2 regions of the Rhodococcus sp. MEB064 genome follow, and region 2 is predicted to be linked to the other one. Evidence: predicted binding sites of a transcription regulator. Region 2 holds the regulator's gene; the other holds the start of a gene.
The links. The regulator LexA, encoded in region 2, represses DNA repair genes until DNA is damaged. The targets are predictions, from matches to a motif close to CGAACANNTGTTCG.
Positions count from the first base shown of each region.

Region 1: the regulator LexA is predicted to act here: its motif matches at 4,390-4,403, upstream of cofD (2-phospho-L-lactate transferase).

Region 1 is NZ_JXQS01000008.1:170,281-178,307, reverse strand. It holds gene manA (mannose-6-phosphate isomerase, class I) at 1-82, opposite strand, end outside; gene RU01_RS04115 (hypothetical protein) at 126-1,265, opposite strand; gene RU01_RS04110 (phosphomannomutase/phosphoglucomutase) at 1,321-2,691, opposite strand; gene RU01_RS04105 (DUF3499 domain-containing protein) at 2,814-3,221, opposite strand; gene RU01_RS04100 (metallopeptidase family protein) at 3,395-3,817, shown strand; gene RU01_RS04095 (WhiB family transcriptional regulator) at 3,827-4,099, opposite strand; gene cofD (2-phospho-L-lactate transferase) at 4,642-5,598, shown strand; gene RU01_RS04085 (coenzyme F420-0:L-glutamate ligase) at 5,595-6,944, shown strand; gene RU01_RS04080 (NUDIX hydrolase) at 6,941-7,516, shown strand; gene RU01_RS04075 (sugar phosphate nucleotidyltransferase) at 7,513-8,027, opposite strand, start outside.
Region 2 is NZ_JXQS01000002.1:135,931-143,957, forward strand. It holds gene RU01_RS01000 (DeoR/GlpR family DNA-binding transcription regulator) at 1-115, opposite strand, end outside; gene RU01_RS01005 (phosphoenolpyruvate--protein phosphotransferase) at 297-1,988, shown strand; gene RU01_RS01010 (uracil-xanthine permease family protein) at 2,046-3,329, shown strand; gene RU01_RS01015 (hypothetical protein) at 3,353-3,787, shown strand; gene RU01_RS01020 (IMPACT family protein) at 3,797-4,420, shown strand; gene RU01_RS01025 (acyl-CoA dehydrogenase family protein) at 4,584-5,726, shown strand; gene lexA (transcriptional repressor LexA) at 5,788-6,567, opposite strand; gene RU01_RS01035 (hypothetical protein) at 6,845-7,261, shown strand; gene nrdR (transcriptional regulator NrdR) at 7,372-7,854, shown strand; gene hrpA (ATP-dependent RNA helicase HrpA) at 7,851-8,027, opposite strand, start outside.

The DNA.
Region 1 (8,027 bases), on a different contig from region 2:
GCGCCGGAACCCCGCGGAGTTCGGCGAGTGCCGTGCGCGACCCCCATGCGTAGGACCGTGCTGCTCCGTCGAGAAGGTTCACCGACCACCGCCTGTCATCCGTGGGACGTTCGATCGTCCACCCATCAGTTACCGCCGGAGAGCTGCAGATACGCCGCAGCCGCCTCGATACGTACCGCGAGGACCAGTGCGCGCCGCAGTACGGTTCCTACCGGCGTCGACGGTTCGGTCGCCGCCGGTCGCCGATCGCCGGACATCTCGTCGTCGACGCGCGCGCCCACGTCGTCGGCCCGCACCACGTCGACTTCGCCGAGCACCGCGACGCGGCGTCTGACGGAGCTGTCGTCGGCGTCGGTGGACACGGCGAAGATTCGGACCGGGTCGGCCGGGCGTGGCCCGTCCAGCTGGTCGTCGTGGAAGAGCGGGTCGTACTCCGCGGAGCGTTCCGTCGGCGCGTCACCGCCCACTCGCCCGAGATCGTGAACCACCCCGACGGCGTCCGAGAGCTCGGACGCTGCGGCCACCACACCCGCCACCCGGAGCAGAACAGCTGCCCCGTGCCGCGCGACGTCGGCTGCGACGACGTCGTCGCCGGTCAGCAGTACACGTCGCCCCGCCATTCGCGACGCCAGGCCCTTGGCCGGGTTCTGGAACACCTCGACCGATGCGTGATGACGCATCGTCTCGGCGTCGACCGCGTCGGCGACGGCGTCGAGGTCACCGATCGACGACGCCGGATCGACCGCTGCCAGGACCGCCGCCATGACGGCGACGTAGCGGGGAAACGTGTTCCGGTCGAGAACCCGCACCCGTGGCGGCAGGGAGACCACGCGGCCGGCGCCGGCATCGGCGACCGGTCCCTCGTCGGGCGCCGCGACGACGACCTCGGCGCGCCGACGGACACCGGCGCCGATGGAGACTGCCAGGGACGGGTCACCGGCGTCGTCACCCGCGACGACGACCACGTCGAGAGGCCCGACCCACGGGGGCGTCACCGGAACCCGCACGACCGGCACTCCCGCCGTGGGGGCGACGACCGTCATGATCAATGCCGCCGCGCGGCGAGCCGGACCGGACGCCGCCACGAGAACCACACTGCGTGGCCTCAATCCGTCGAGACGGACGAGCGCGCCCTCGGCGACCGCTGCCGCGGTGGCGCGGATCTGAGCGCCGGCCAGCGCGGCCGAATGGAGCGCGCCGAGCGAATCGGCGGCCAGTACCGCATCAGCGTCGTCGAGATCGACGTGTACCGACGGTGCAGTCATGGACACCTCACCTGCCTCTCGAGAACCGTCCCACCACTATGACAGTCGATCCGCATCACGCGCGGACGATGCTCAGGATCTCCGTGGTCAGGCGGTCGACATCCTCGTCCGTGCGCGCTTCCACATTGAGGCGCAGAAGGGGTTCCGTGTTCGACGAACGCAGGCTGAACCACGCTGCGTCTCCCAGATCGATCGTCACACCGTCGAGCTCGTCCACCGCGACCGTGCGATCGGCGAACGCCTCGACGACGGCCGCAGTCCGCCCCGCTGCGTCCGCGACGGTCGAATTGATCTCTCCCGACGCCGAATACACCTCGTACTTGCTCATCAGTTCCGACAGCGGCCGATCCTGCGTACCCAACGCGGCGAGGACGTGGAGGGCGGCCAGCATGCCCGAGTCGGCACCCCAGAAGTCGCGGAAGTAGTAGTGAGCGGAGTGCTCTCCACCGAAGACCGCACCCGTCTCGGCCATGAGCGCCTTGATGAACGAATGTCCGACGCGTGTCCGCACCGCGGTGCCGCCGAGTCGCTCGACGAGCTCGGGGACCGAGCGTGAGGTGATCAGGTTGTGGATGATCGTCGATTCCGGGTGCTTCGCGAGTTCCCGCTCGGCCACCAGTGCCGTGATCGCCGACGGCGACACGGGCTCGCCGCGCTCGTCCACCACGAAGCATCGGTCGGCGTCGCCGTCGAAGGCGAGTCCGATGTCGGCGCCGGTCTCCCGCACGAACTTCTGTAGATCGACGAGGTTGGCCGGCTCGAGCGGATTGGCCTCGTGGTTGGGGAACGTGCCGTCCAGCTCGAAGAAGAGGGGATGCACCGTGACGGGCGTCGGTGTCAACACCGCCGGAACGGTGTGCCCGCCCATGCCGTTGCCCGCATCGACGGCCACCGACAGTGAGCGGATTCCGGAGATGTCGACGAGTTCGCGCACGAAGGTCGCGTAATCCTCGAGGACGTCCTGCTCGGTGACCGATCCGATGTCACCGTCGTAGGACGGCACACCGTGCACCACGCCCTCGGAGATGGTCGCCAGACCGGAATCCTGTCCGACCGGCTTCGCGCCGGCGCGGCAGAGCTTGATCCCGTTGTACTTCGCGGGGTTGTGGCTCGCCGTGAACATGGCGCCGGGGCAGTCCATGATTCCCGATGCGTAGTACAGCTGGTCCGTGGAGGCCAGACCGATGAGGACGACGTCGAGACCCTGTGCGCAGACACCCTGAGCGAAGGCGGCCGACAGCGTCGGCGACGAGTCACGCATGTCGTGTCCGACGACGACGCGTCCGGACACTCCTTCCTCACGGATCAGTCGCGCGAATGCAGCGCCGACATCGGAGACGAACGCCTCGTCGATCTGTTCACCGACGACACCACGGACGTCGTACGCCTTGATGACGCTGTGAACCAGGTCAGCTGGTCTGGCCACTACACACTCCTGCAACTTCGGACGTACCGGACGGATTCGACGACGGCAGAACTGTCGTCGCCTCGTTGGAGCCTAGTGCCACAGGCTCTCTCGCGAGGTGTCGTCCGTACCCGTCGCGAGAGTCAGTTCTGCGGATCGGGCAGAACGCGCAGGTGCCCTCGGCGACCGGTACGTGCAGTCGGTGCAGAGGGGAGGTCGGAACCGGGCGCGGAGTCGGCAACCGCTCCGCGTCGCGTCGGCAGCGTGGCCGGACGCCGTCGTGAACCGGCTTCGCGAACAGCTTCGGCGAGAGCCGTCAGATCGTCGTCGTCGGGACTCGAGGGAGAGAATCCACCTTCGTAGCGCACCATCTCCCACCCCTTGGGGGCAGTGGTGGACACTCCGTGTACCTCGCACAGGTCCCACGAGTGGGGTTCCTCCACTGTGGCGAGGGGGCCGACGACGGCCGTGGAATCGGAGTAGACGTACGTCAACGTCGCAACGGCCGGTCTGTTACATCCCGGTCGGCAGCATCCCCGCACAGCTCTCACACACCGAACCTTAGCGCCCGGTGATCGGTCGGTTGCGCCGACACGCCACTGATGCTTCCGTCGCGCCCGGCCGTACCATGATCGCCGTGACGTCCACCGGATCAGCCTCGTCCCGCAACGGTAGGCCCAGCCGCCCGTCGACGTCGCGGTCCGCGGCACGACGCGGACGCGGCATGCGCGGAACCCTTCTCCCCGAGTCTGTCCCTGCCCGCAAGTCGCGTGCGGAGAAGTTCGACGCCGCTGTACTCGATGCGTTCGCCGAGATCGATCGGAAGTGGCACGACCGCCTGGTCAAACTCGACATCGCTGTCGACGATGTGCCGAAGATCCGAGCCGTCGACCCGGAATCGGTGAACTGGCCGCCGGAGGTCGTGGCCGAAGGACCGGTGCCGCTGTCGCGACTCGTCCCCGCGGGAGTGGACACGCGGGGGGCGACGACACGGGCGAGAATCGTGCTGTTCCGACGCCCGTTGGAGCGACGAGCACACACGTCGCTTGAGCTGACGGACTTGGTTCACGACGTTCTCGTGGAGCAGGTCGCGACGTACCTCGGCGTCACCCCCGAGGTCGTGGATCCCGACCCCGAGGAGAGCTGAGCGAGCGGCTCAGACGATGCCGCGCTTGAGGCGTCGACGCTCACGCTCGGACAGGCCGCCCCAGATGCCGAAGCGCTCGTCGTGGGCCAGTGCGTAGTCGAGGCAGTCGTCCTTGACCTCGCAGCCGAGGCAGATCCGCTTGGCCTCGCGGGTGGAGCCGCCCTTCTCGGGGAAGAACGCCTCCGGATCCGTCTGAGCGCACAGTGCGCGTTCCTGCCACTGCTCCTCGAGGGAGTCCGCATCGTCGAGCACCAGGCTGAGATGCTGTGCGGGAGCGGGCATCCCGAGGCTGGTGAGCGGAGGGTCGACCTCGCGGTCGGGACCCTCGATCGGCTCGATGGTCTCGTAGTCGGCGTCGGCATTCTCGGGGTCCTGGACCTCGAGACGGTCGACGACGGAATCCCCACGACCGAAGTCCTGGTGTTGTTCAGGCATCACTTCCGCCTCCTCACCTGTTCGAGCGCAGTTGTTGTCGGTCATTTGTGTCGATGATCGACCGTGAAGCCGGATCGAAGAGCGAGTCGCCGTGACACCCGGACGGAACGAGGATCGAGGACCCCGCCGTCGCCATGGGAACACGTGTTCGAACGATGGTTCGCTGCAAGCGATTCCGCCGTCCGAACCGGTAATGACATGACTGTGATTAGACACGCCGCGGTGTGTCGCGGTCAAGCGGACGGGACTTTCTGCAATACCATCCGATTCCCCGTTCTCCCGGAAGGCGACGTGCGTACGGTGTTTCGCGTCGGATGCACCGTGCCGGGCCCGGCGAGGCCACGCCCGGCGAAATCCCCGGCGGTCGCCACAGCCTAGGCTCGAGAACCATGAAGGTGACTGTGGTGGTGGGCGGCGTCGGCGGCGCACGATTCCTCCAGGGCGTACGGGCATTTCTCGGCGACGACGGCGACGTGACGGCGGTGGTCAACGTCGGAGACGACGTGTGGATGCACGGCCTTCGCATCACACCGGATCTCGACACCTGCATGTACACCCTCGGCGACGGCATCGATACCGACCGCGGGTGGGGTCGTCGCAACGAGACCTGGAGTGTCAAGGAGGAACTCGCCGCGTACGGAGCTCAGCCCGACTGGTTCGGACTGGGCGACCGCGACATCGCGACCCACCTCATCCGTACTCGCATGCTCCGCACCGGGTATCCGTTGTCGGCCGTGGTCGAAGCACTCTGTGACCGGTGGTCGCCGGGTGTCCGCCTCATCCCGGTCACCGACGATCGCAGTGAGACACACGTCGTCATCACCGATCCGGAGGACGGCACCGACAAGGCAGTCCATTTCCAGGAATGGTGGGTCCGTCACCGAGCCGCTGTGACCACTCACAGTTTCGCGTACGTCGGCGCCGACAAGGCGACTCCGGCAGAGGGCGTGCTCGAGGCCATCGAGACGGCCGACGTCGTGATTCTCGCGCCGTCCAACCCTGTGGTCAGCATCGGAGCCGTTCTGGCCGTGCCGGGAATCCGCTCGGCGTTGCGCACGACCTCCGCCAAGGTGGTCGGCCTCTCCCCCGTCATCGACGGCAAACCTCTCCGAGGAATGGCCGACGAATGCCTCAGCGTCATCGGTGTCGAGACGACCGCGGAAGCGATCGGTCGGCACTACGGCGCACGATCGGCGGCCGGCATCCTGGACGCCTGGTTGATCCACGAGACCGACACTGCCGACGTCCCCGGCGTCGACGTCCGCGCGGTGCCGCTGCTGATGACGGAACCGTCCGTGACGGCGAAGATGGTCGAGGCCGCACTCGACGCCGCGGGTGTTCTGTGACGACACCCGGCGATCACGCGCCCGGCGGTTCCCTCGAGATCGTTCCCGTCGCGGGGCTGCCCGAGTTCCGTCCCGGCGACGATCTCGTCGCGGCCCTGACCACGGCGGCTCCGTGGCTCGTGGACGGCGACGTCCTCGTGGTCACCAGCAAGATCCTGTCCAAGGTCGAGGGACGCCTCGTGTCCGCACCGGTGGACGCCGAGGAGCGAGATGCCCTCAGACGCAAGCTGGTCGAGCAGGAGGCCGTCCGTGTCCTGGCACAGCGTGGGCGCACGCTCATCACGGAGAACAAGCTCGGCATCGTGCAAGCGGCCTCCGGCATCGACGGATCCAACGTGGCCACCTCCGAACTCGCGCTGCTGCCCGAGGACCCGGACGCATCGGCGCGCGCTCTGCGCGACGGAGTCCTGCGCACGCTCGGCGTCCGCGTCGCCGTCGTCGTCACGGACACCATGGGTCGAGCCTGGCGCAACGGACAGACCGACAACGCCATCGGATCCGCCGGCCTGCCCGTGCTGCACAAGTACGCCGGCGGCCGCGACAGCCAGGGCAACGATCTGCTGGTGACCGAGGTCGCTCTCGCCGACGAACTCGCCTCTGCCGGTGACCTGGTCAAGGGGAAGCTCGGCTCCGTTCCCGTCGCCGTGGTCCGAGGACTCGACATGGTCGACGACGGGTCGTCGGCACGTGACCTGGTCCGCCCCGGCGAGGACGATCTGTTCTGGCTCGGTACCGAGGAGGCGTGGCGTCGCGGCGCGATCGGCGCGGTGTCCGCTCGACGCTCCGTTCGCGACTTCGATTCCGCACCGGTGGATCCCGTGACCGTCGATGCGGCCGTGACCGATGCGCTCAGCGCGCCCGCACCCCACCACTCGCACCCGATGCGGTACGTCGCGGTGCGAACGCCCTCGGTGCGCACGGCACTTCTCGACGCGATGGCGGCACGGTGGCGCGAGGATCTCGAGCGGGACGGGAAGAGTGCGGAGTCCGTCGCGGCTCGGCTGGCCCGGGGCGATCTCCTGCGCGATGCCCCGGAACTACTGCTCGCGTTCGTCGTCCTCGAGGACGCGCACGACTATCCGGATGCCGAGCGCAGCGCTGCGGAGGCGACGATGTTCACGGTCGCGGCCGGGGCATCGGTCCAGGCCCTGCTGGTCTCGCTCGCCGCCCGCGGCCTCGGAAGTTGCTGGGTCGGTTCCACGATCTTCGCCGCGGATGTCGTGCGGACGCAGCTGGGACTGCCCGACGAGTGGCAGCCGGCCGGTGCGATCGCCGTCGGCCATCCTCGGACGGCGCCGGCTCCTCGCGCCTCCACCACACCCGGCGCCGCGCTCGTGGTGCTGTGACCGAGCGAACGAGCGCGCCCGGGACCCTGCACGGGTCCGCCGTGGACATCCTCCGCACGTGGGACACCGACGATCCCCACGACGACACCATGCGGCACACCATGCTCGCGTTCCTCGACAGCGCACCCAAGGGGTGCCTACGGGAGAACGTAGCCGGACACATCACGGCGTCGGCACTTGTCCTCGATCGGGACGGGTGCCACGTGCTCCTGACACTGCACCCGCGGGTCGGTCGTTGGCTGCAGCTGGGCGGCCACTGCGAACCCGAGGACGCGACCGTGCGGGACGCCGCGTTGCGGGAAGCGCGGGAGGAGAGCGGCGTCGAGGACCTGATTCTCGAACCCGAGTTGCTGTCCATCCACACGCACCCGATCACGTGTTCGCTGGGTGTACCCACCCGTCATCTCGACCTGCGGTTCGTGGTCCGCGCAGCCAACGACGCTCACATCGTGCGCAGCGCGGAATCGAACGATCTCCGCTGGTGGCCCGTCGACGACCTCCCGGACGGGGAGGAAGGCGCCGAGCGAGAGGTGTTGCGCGAGATGATCACTCGCGCCGAACGACGCCGCTAGACGTCGGTCGAGAAGCGGACGCCGCCGTCGGGAAGGGTGACTCCCGGCCACACCCGTGCACCACGCAGCAGTTCGCAGCGGGCGCCGATGTTCGCGCCGTCGCCGATGACAGCGTCGCGCACCAGTGCCCGCGGTCCGATACGAGCGCCGAAGCCGAGAATCGACCGTTCGACGACGGCCCCGGCTTCCACGCGGGCACCGTCGAACAGCACGGCGCCGTCCAGACGTGCCCCGGCACCCACCTCGGCGCCGCGGCCGACGACGGTCCCGCCGATCAACAGTGCGCCGGGCGCCACTCCTGCGCCCGGATGCACCAACGACTCACCTCGGGGGCCGTCGAGCGCAGGCGACGGCGCGATGCCGCGGACGAGGTCGGCGGATCCCTTGACGAAGTCCTCGGGCGTACCCATGTCGCGCCAGTAGGCCGCGTCGACGTGTCCGAACACGCGCTTGTCGTCGGCGAGGAGTGCGGGGAAGACTTCCCTCTCGACCGAGACGGGCCGGTCGGACG
Region 2 (8,027 bases):
CGCGACGCACCGTCTCGGTGGTCACCCCGAAGGTGTCGGCCAGGTCGGCAACGGAGACGCGGCCGCGTTGACCGATGAGGCCGGCGATGGCGTTCTGGCGTTCCTCTGCGTACATCGTGTTCACCGCCCCTCCGTCCGATCCGTTGTTTCACTGTTGGTTTATGTTGTTTTACGCCCGTCTCTGTTGACATGTCAAGAGGTTCGAGTAATCTGAATCACAGAAGTTGTCGCGGGAGACGCGACACACAGCGGTCGGCGAGACGCCCCCGCACCCACTCGGTAGCAGGAGGAACCAGATGACGGGATCGGTCACCGTGAACGACGCACAGCCGACGGCGCACGTGCAGGGAACGCCGGTCGTGCCCGGGGTCGGATACGGGCCCGTCGTCCGCCCGGCACCGCGACCCTCGCGGCCCGACACGGCTACCGAGATCGCCGAGGACGCACGCGACGCGGAGAAGGAGCGCTTCCGTGCCGCGGCAGCCGAGGTCGGCCGACGCCTGCAGGCTCGCGCTGCGCTGGCGACAGGATCGGCCTCCGAGGTACTCGCCGCCAACGCCGCGATGGCCGAGGACCGCGGGTGGATCGGCGCCGGCGTCAAAGCCATCGGCAAGGGCTCGGACGCCGCCTTCGCCGCCGTGACCGCGACGGATCAGTTCGTCGCCATGTTCGCCAAGCTCGGTGGCCGGATGGCCGAGCGCATCACCGACCTCATGGACATCTGCGACCGCGTCATCGCCGAACTGTCCGACCTCCCCGAGCCGGGCATCCCCACCCCGTCCCAGCCGTCCGTGCTCCTGGCGGACGACCTGGCGCCCGCCGACACCGCAGGCCTCGACGCATCTCTCGTCGTCGGACTGGCGACCTCGCTCGGCGGCCCCACCAGCCACACCGCGATCATCGCCCGCCAGCTCGGTATTCCGTGCATCGTCGCGGCGACCGGCCTCGACGACGTCGCCGTCGGAACGCTCGTCATGGTCGACGGCACCACCGGGCGCATCGACATCGAGCCCGATCCGTCGACAGCGCGTGCCGCCGTACAGGATTCGTCCGTGCACCTCGCCGAGGTCGCCGGCTGGAGCGGTCCCGGACAGACCTCCGACGGCCACCGCGTCGACATCCTCGCGAACGTGCAGGACGGCGCTGGAGCACGAGCGGCTCGGTCCACCGCCGCCGACGGTGTGGGCCTGTTCCGCACCGAGCTCAGCTTCCTCGACCGCGACGTCGAGCCCACCGTCGACGAGCAGGCCTCCATCTACGCCGAGGTACTCGACGCCTTCGACGGATCGAAAGTGGTCGTCCGCACGCTCGACGCCGGTTCCGACAAGCCGCTGCGCTTCGCGAACCACGCCGACGAGGCCAACCCGGCGCTCGGCGTCCGCGGCATCCGGATCGCCGAGGGCAACCGCGGCATCCTGCATCGCCAACTCGACGCCATCGCGGCCGCCGCGGCGTCGACGGCGTCCTCCCCGTGGGTGATGGCCCCGATGATCGCCACGTCCGCCGAGGCGCAGGCCTTCGCCGCCGACGTGCGCGAGCGCGGACTCACTCCCGGCGTCATGATCGAGGTCCCCGCCGCAGCGCTACTCGCGGACCGCATCCTCGATCACGTCGACTTCCTGTCCATCGGCACCAACGACCTCGCGCAGTACACGATGGCAGCCGACCGGATGTCCGCCGATCTCGCGGCGCTGACCGACCCGTGGCAGCCCGCTGTTCTCACGCTGGTCGCGCACGCAGCGAAAGCCGGTGCAGCAGTGAACAAGCCCGTCGGGGTCTGCGGTGAGGCCGCAGCCGACCCGCTTCTCGCCTGCGTCCTCGTCGGCTTCGGGGTCACCTCGCTCTCGGCAGCGTCGGCCGCCGTCGCCGGTGTCGGTGCGAAGCTCGGCACGGTCACCCTCGATCAGTGCCGCGCCGCGGCCGAGGCCGTTCTGTCCACCTCGAGCCCCGCCGAAGCACGTCAGATCGCGTCCAGCCTGCTCGGGTGACGAGGCCCGACCCCCTTCGACCGGCCTCCGGCCTTCCCGCGTGACATCATTTCCGCCGTGACGACAACTCGATCCAGGCAGTTCTTCCCTCGCTGGTCCGTGCACGGCGACGGTCGCACCGTGGCACCCGACGCCGTGGTCGCACCGGACGAGCGGTTGTCCTGGCCGCGCACGGTGGGGATCGGGATGCAGCACGTCGTCGCGATGTTCGGCGCCACGCTGCTGGTTCCCACCATCACCGGGTTCCCGGTCACGACGACGCTGTTCTTCTCCGGACTCGGCACTGCCCTGTTCCTCCTGATCACGCGCGGCCGGCTGCCCAGCTACCTCGGGTCGTCGTTCGCCTTCATCGCACCGCTCGCCGCCACGGCGGGCGACGGTGCTGCCGTGCAACTCGGCGCCGTTCTCGTGGTCGGCGTCGCGCTGGCCGCCGTGGGCGTCGTCGTCAAGATCGCGGGCAGCGCAGCACTCGACGCCGTGATGCCTCCGTTGGTGACCGGCGCCATCGTCGCGCTGATCGGCTTCAACCTCGCGTCCACCGCCACGACGTCGTACGAAGCTCAGCCGCTGGTGGCCACCGTGACGCTGGTCGTCGTCTTGTTGGTGACCGTCGCGGTTCCGGGGCTCATCGGGCGGCTCGGCATCCTCGTCGGCGTCGTCGTGGGGTGGGTGTTCGGCGCAGTCACCGGCGCCGTGGACCCCCTGCGGATGGATGCCCTGCGCGAGGCGTCGTGGTTCGGTGCTCCCGAGTTCACCGGACCCACCTTCCAACTCTCGGCCATCCTGGTCGCGTTGCCCGTCGTCGTGGTGCTGGTCGCCGAGAACGTCGGACACGTCAAGGCCGTCGCCGCGATGACCGGCAAGCCTCTCGACGACGTCGCCGGTGACGCCCTGATCGCGGACGGTGTCGCCACGGCGCTCGCCGGAGCAGGTGGCGGATCCGGCACCACGACCTACGCGGAGAACATCGGCGTGATGGCCGCGACGCGCGTGTACTCGACCGCCGCCTACTGGGTTGCGGCGATCACCGCGCTGGTCCTGGCGTTCTCGCCGAAGTTCGGCGCCCTCATCTTCACCGTCCCCAGCGGAGTCATCGGGGGTGCGACACTGGTGCTGTACGGCTTGATCGGCCTTCTCGGCGTCCGCATCTGGCAGGAGGCGGGCATCGACTTCACCAAGCCCGTCAACCTCATGGTCGCGGCTGCGGCACTGGTCGCCGGTGTCGGTGACCTGACCCTCACGATCGGGTCCGTCGAACTCGGCGGAATCGTGTGGGGCTCGCTCGGCATCCTCGTCGCCTACCCGTTGCTGCGCGTGCTGTCGGAGCGCCGACGAGACTGATCGGTCCGTGAGACGCTGAGGTGGTGAGTCACCCGCCGCTGGAGCCCATGCGCCCCGTCAGTGTGGCGCCCGAAGAGTGGCAGTCCGTGCCGGCGTGGAAGACACTGCTGGTCCTCGCAGTGTCTGCCTCGGCAGCCGCCTCGACGCTCGCGCTCCCCAACACTGCTGCTCGTGCGACGGTTGCGGTCGTTGCCCTGATCGTTGCCGTGGTTCTCGCCGTTGCGTCGACGAGGCAGACGGTGAGGGAGAGCGGTGACCAGCGCATCTCCTGGTTGCGCGGGCCTGCAGTGCGTCGCCGTGACGTCGATCTGCTGCAAAGCTGCAGTGGATCTGCTCTGTTCGTCGGAGCCTTGGCGCCGAATGCCGTTCCGGGTTGGTACTGGTGGTTGACCGCGGCGCTCGTCGTCTGGATTCTGCCGCCTCTCGTCCTGCAGGCCGGCCACAACCGTCGGATCTAGGCTGCCTTCGTGCCGCACACCCTCGTCTCGTCCCGACCCGTCGACGCCGAGACGGTGATCGAGCGGAGCCGGTTCCTCGCCCGCGTGGTCGCCGTCCGCACGGAGTCCGCGGCGCTCGAGGTGGTCGCCGCGGTGACTGCAGAGTTCCCCGACGCCGGCCACCACTGCTGGGCCTTCGTCGTCGGCGCAGATCAGGAACACCGCCGTCAGCGCGCATCGGACGACGGTGAACCCGGTGGCACGGCGGGCGTTCCCATGCTCGGCGTGCTGACCGGCCGCGATCTCGTCGATGTGGTGGCTGTCGTCAGCCGCTGGTTCGGGGGCGTCAAGCTGGGGGCAGGTGGCTTGGTGCGCGCGTACTCGGGTGCGGTGAGTGCGGCGCTCGACCGTGCGGAGGTGGGCGAGCTCGCGCGTGTCGACGTTCTCGAGATGGCCTTGTCCCATGCGGATGCCGGTCGGGTGGAGGGCGTTCTGCGCGTGCACGGATTCGTCGTCGACGACGTCGCCTACGGGTCCGACGTGCGCCTCCGGGTGATCGGGGACGGTGACCGGCTCGACGGTGTCCTCGCGTCGGCGACCAGCGGCGGTGTCGTCGCCGAGCGCGTCGGGCACCGGTGGGTGCTCGGGTTCTGAGGCGGCTGGGTGCGCTGAGCCGCGGATACCGCGGCTCACCGCACCGAACTCCGCCCGGCGGCGGCACCGCAGTCACCGAACGTGCTCGCACTGGTCATCGACCCAGCGTGCACTCGGGTTCTACTCTCGAGTGAGATCCGCCGTACGCCTAACGAGGAGAACCATGAAGCGCACGTTGTTCGAGGCAGAGCACGACCTCTTCCGCAGCTCGTACAAGAAATTTCTCGAGCAGCATGTCGCGCCGCATCACGCCGAGTGGGAGACCCAGAACATCGTCGACCGCGGTGTGTGGGTCGAGGCCGGTAAGCAGGGCTTCCTGGGCATGGCCGTGCCGGAGGAGTTCGGCGGCGGCGGGGTCAAGGACTTCCGCTACAACGCCATCGTCACCGAGGAGACCACGGCCGGTGGCTACAGCGGCATCGGGTTCACGCTGCACAACGACGTCGTCGCTCCGTACCTCATCGAGCTGACGAACGACGAGCAGAAGCAGCGCTGGCTGCCCGGCTTCTGCTCCGGTGAGCTGATCACCGCGATCGCGATGACCGAGCCGGGTACCGGCAGCGACCTGCAGGGCATCAAGACCAAGGCCGTCCGTGACGGTGACGACTGGGTGCTCAACGGCTCGAAGACGTTCATCACCAACGGCATCAATGCCGACATCATCATCGTGGTGGCGTGCACCGACCCCGAGAAGGGCGCGCAGGGCTTCAGTCTGTTCGTCGTCGAGCGCGACATGCCCGGATTCGAGCGCGGCCGCAACCTCGACAAGATCGGTATGAAGGCGCAGGACACCGCGGAGCTCAGCTTCACCGACGTCCGCATTCCCGCCGCCAACATGCTCGGCGAGGAGGGCATGGGCTTCATCTACCTGATGCAGAACCTGCCTCAGGAGCGTCTGTCGATCGCCGTCGTCGCGGCTGCCGCGATGGAGTCGGCGCTGGCGATGACGATCCAGTACTGCAAGGACCGCAAGGCGTTCGGCAAGCCGATCGGCAAGTTCCAGAACACGCGCTTCGTGTTGGCCGAGTGCGCGACCGAGACGACCGCCGTCCGCATCATGGTGGACAAGTACATCGAGCAGCTCAACGCGAACGAGCTGTCGGTGCAGGAAGCCGCCATGGCCAAGTGGTGGACCACCGAGAACCAGGTCAAGCTCATCGACCGGTGCCTGCAGCTGCACGGTGGCTACGGCTACATGAAGGAATACCCGATCGCCAAGGCGTACATGGACTCTCGTGTGCAGACCATCTACGGCGGTACGACGGAGATCATGAAGGAGATCATCGGTCGCGGGTTGGATCTGTAACCACATCGAACATGACGAAGCCGGCGCTGGATGTCCAGCGCCGGCTTTCGTCTGTCGTGGATCAGAGCTTGCGCATCACCGTGACGACCTTGCCCAGGACCACGGCGTCGTTACCGGGAATGGGTTCGAACAGGTCGTTGTGGGGGAGCAGCCACACGTCGCCACCGGTGCGCTTGAACGTCTTGACCGTGGCTTCGCCGTCGATCATGGCGGCAACGATGTCGCCGTTGTCCGCGACGTTCTGCTGGCGGACCACGACCCAGTCGCCGTCGCAGATCGCCGCGTCGATCATCGACTCACCGACGACGCGCAGCAGGAACAGAGAGCCGGACCCGACGAGCTCACGTGGCAACGGGAAGACGTCTTCCACAGCCTGCTCGGCGAGGATCGGACCGCCGGCGGCGATCCGGCCGAGGACGGGAACGAACGTCGGCACGGGTAGACGGTCGTCGTCACCGTTCGACGTGGACGTGTCGAGATGGTTGGTGGTGTCCGACGCGACCATGTCGTCCTGCGCGACGGCAGGTGCAGTCTCGGGCCGCCCGTTCTCGCCGGGCAGTCGCACGTCGACTGCACGGGGACGGTTGGGATCGCGTCGAAGGAAGCCCTTACGCTCGAGGGTGCGGAGCTGATGGGCGACCGACGACGTGGACGTCAGGCCGACCGCATCGCCGATCTCGCGGATGCTGGGCGGATACCCGCGCTCGGTGACGGACGCACGGATCACCTCGAGAACGCGCCGCTGACGTTCGGTGAGACCCGAGTCGGTGTCGGCCGTGGTGGCGGAACCGCCAGCGGTCGTGCGCCCTCCAGCCGAGCCGGATGAGCTGTCGTCCTTCATCGAGATACCTCCATCGGTGGATGCGGGTGGAACAACCAGCTCCGTGGTGCAGATGATGCTGGTGTCACGTCCGTGGTGCGTGTGTCGAACCTAAACCGAAACACCCTTCGGATCAAACACCTGTTCGATTCGTGTCGCGTGTTCGATGCACTTTGTCGGTGGGCCCTGCTATACATCGAACATGCGTTCATTCGAACGCGTGGTCGAGTGCGACGTTCGAACACCTCGGTGGGAGAGCGTCGCGGAGGCCACCGGCTATCCACGAGGAGTGGTTGCAGTGACTCGTAGTGACGTTCTGACCATCGACACCGCACGGTCCATCGATCTCGATTCTCCCGTCTCCGATCGCTGGACCTGCGACGACGAGTCCTACTGGGGCCAGGTGCCCGCCCGGACGCAGGGGGCGTCGACGCAGACCCGTGGCCGCACACCGGTTCGTCGCCGAACCGCTCCGCGGGATTCGAGCCGTCCCGACGCGGGCGCGACGGACTACCGGCGTCGTTCGCCGGGCGTGTCGCAGGTCGAACACCGCACCCATCGGTCGCACGGATTCGCGTCGATGGTTGCTGTGGCGCTGATCACAGCGGTGTCGGCTCTGGGGCTCGTAGGGCTCGCCAACATGCGATCGGCAGACGCGCCGACGCAGCCGTCCGTCTCCCAACAGATCGACGCGGGCGTCGTCACCGGACGGTGACGACGCTGGGGTACGCGGCGACTTCGCGGTCTGCTCCTGGCGGTATCCTCGACAGGTCGGATGCCGACACGGCGTCCGAGTTGTCCGTGCTACCGAGGGGTCGCTTACCCATGCACTGCCCGTTCTGCCGCCACCCCGACTCGCGCGTCGTCGATTCGCGCGAAGCGGAAGAAGGCCAGGCGATCCGGCGGCGCCGATCCTGCCCCGAATGCGGTCGACGCTTCACGACGGTCGAGACCGCTGTGCTGTCCGTGGTCAAGCGCAGCGGCGTCAGTGAGCCGTTCAGTCGCGACAAGGTCATCAAGGGTGTCCGTCGTGCCTGCCAGGGTCGCCAGGTGGACAACGACGCGTTGGTGCTTCTTGCCCAGCAGGTCGAGGACACCGTGCGGGCGTCCGGGTCCGCCGAGATCCCCAGCAACGAGGTAGGGCTCGCCATCCTCGGCCCGCTGAGAGACCTCGACGAGGTGGCGTACCTGCGCTTCGCGTCGGTCTACCGCTCGTTCAGCAGTGCCGACGACTTCGAGCGAGAGATCGACGATCTCCGTCGGCACCGTGCCGGTCTGGACGTCCCCGAAGCCGAGCCCGCAACCTAGCGTCCGGCTGCGCGCCGAACGTCCGCAATGGTCTTGCGGACACGCTTCTCGCTCACCGGGTACGCGGTTCCCAGAGTCTGAGCGAACAGATTGACTCGCAGTTCCTCGATCATCCACGCGATGTCGCGCACCGCATCGCTACGGGCGACGGAGTCCGATACGGCTTCGAGGAG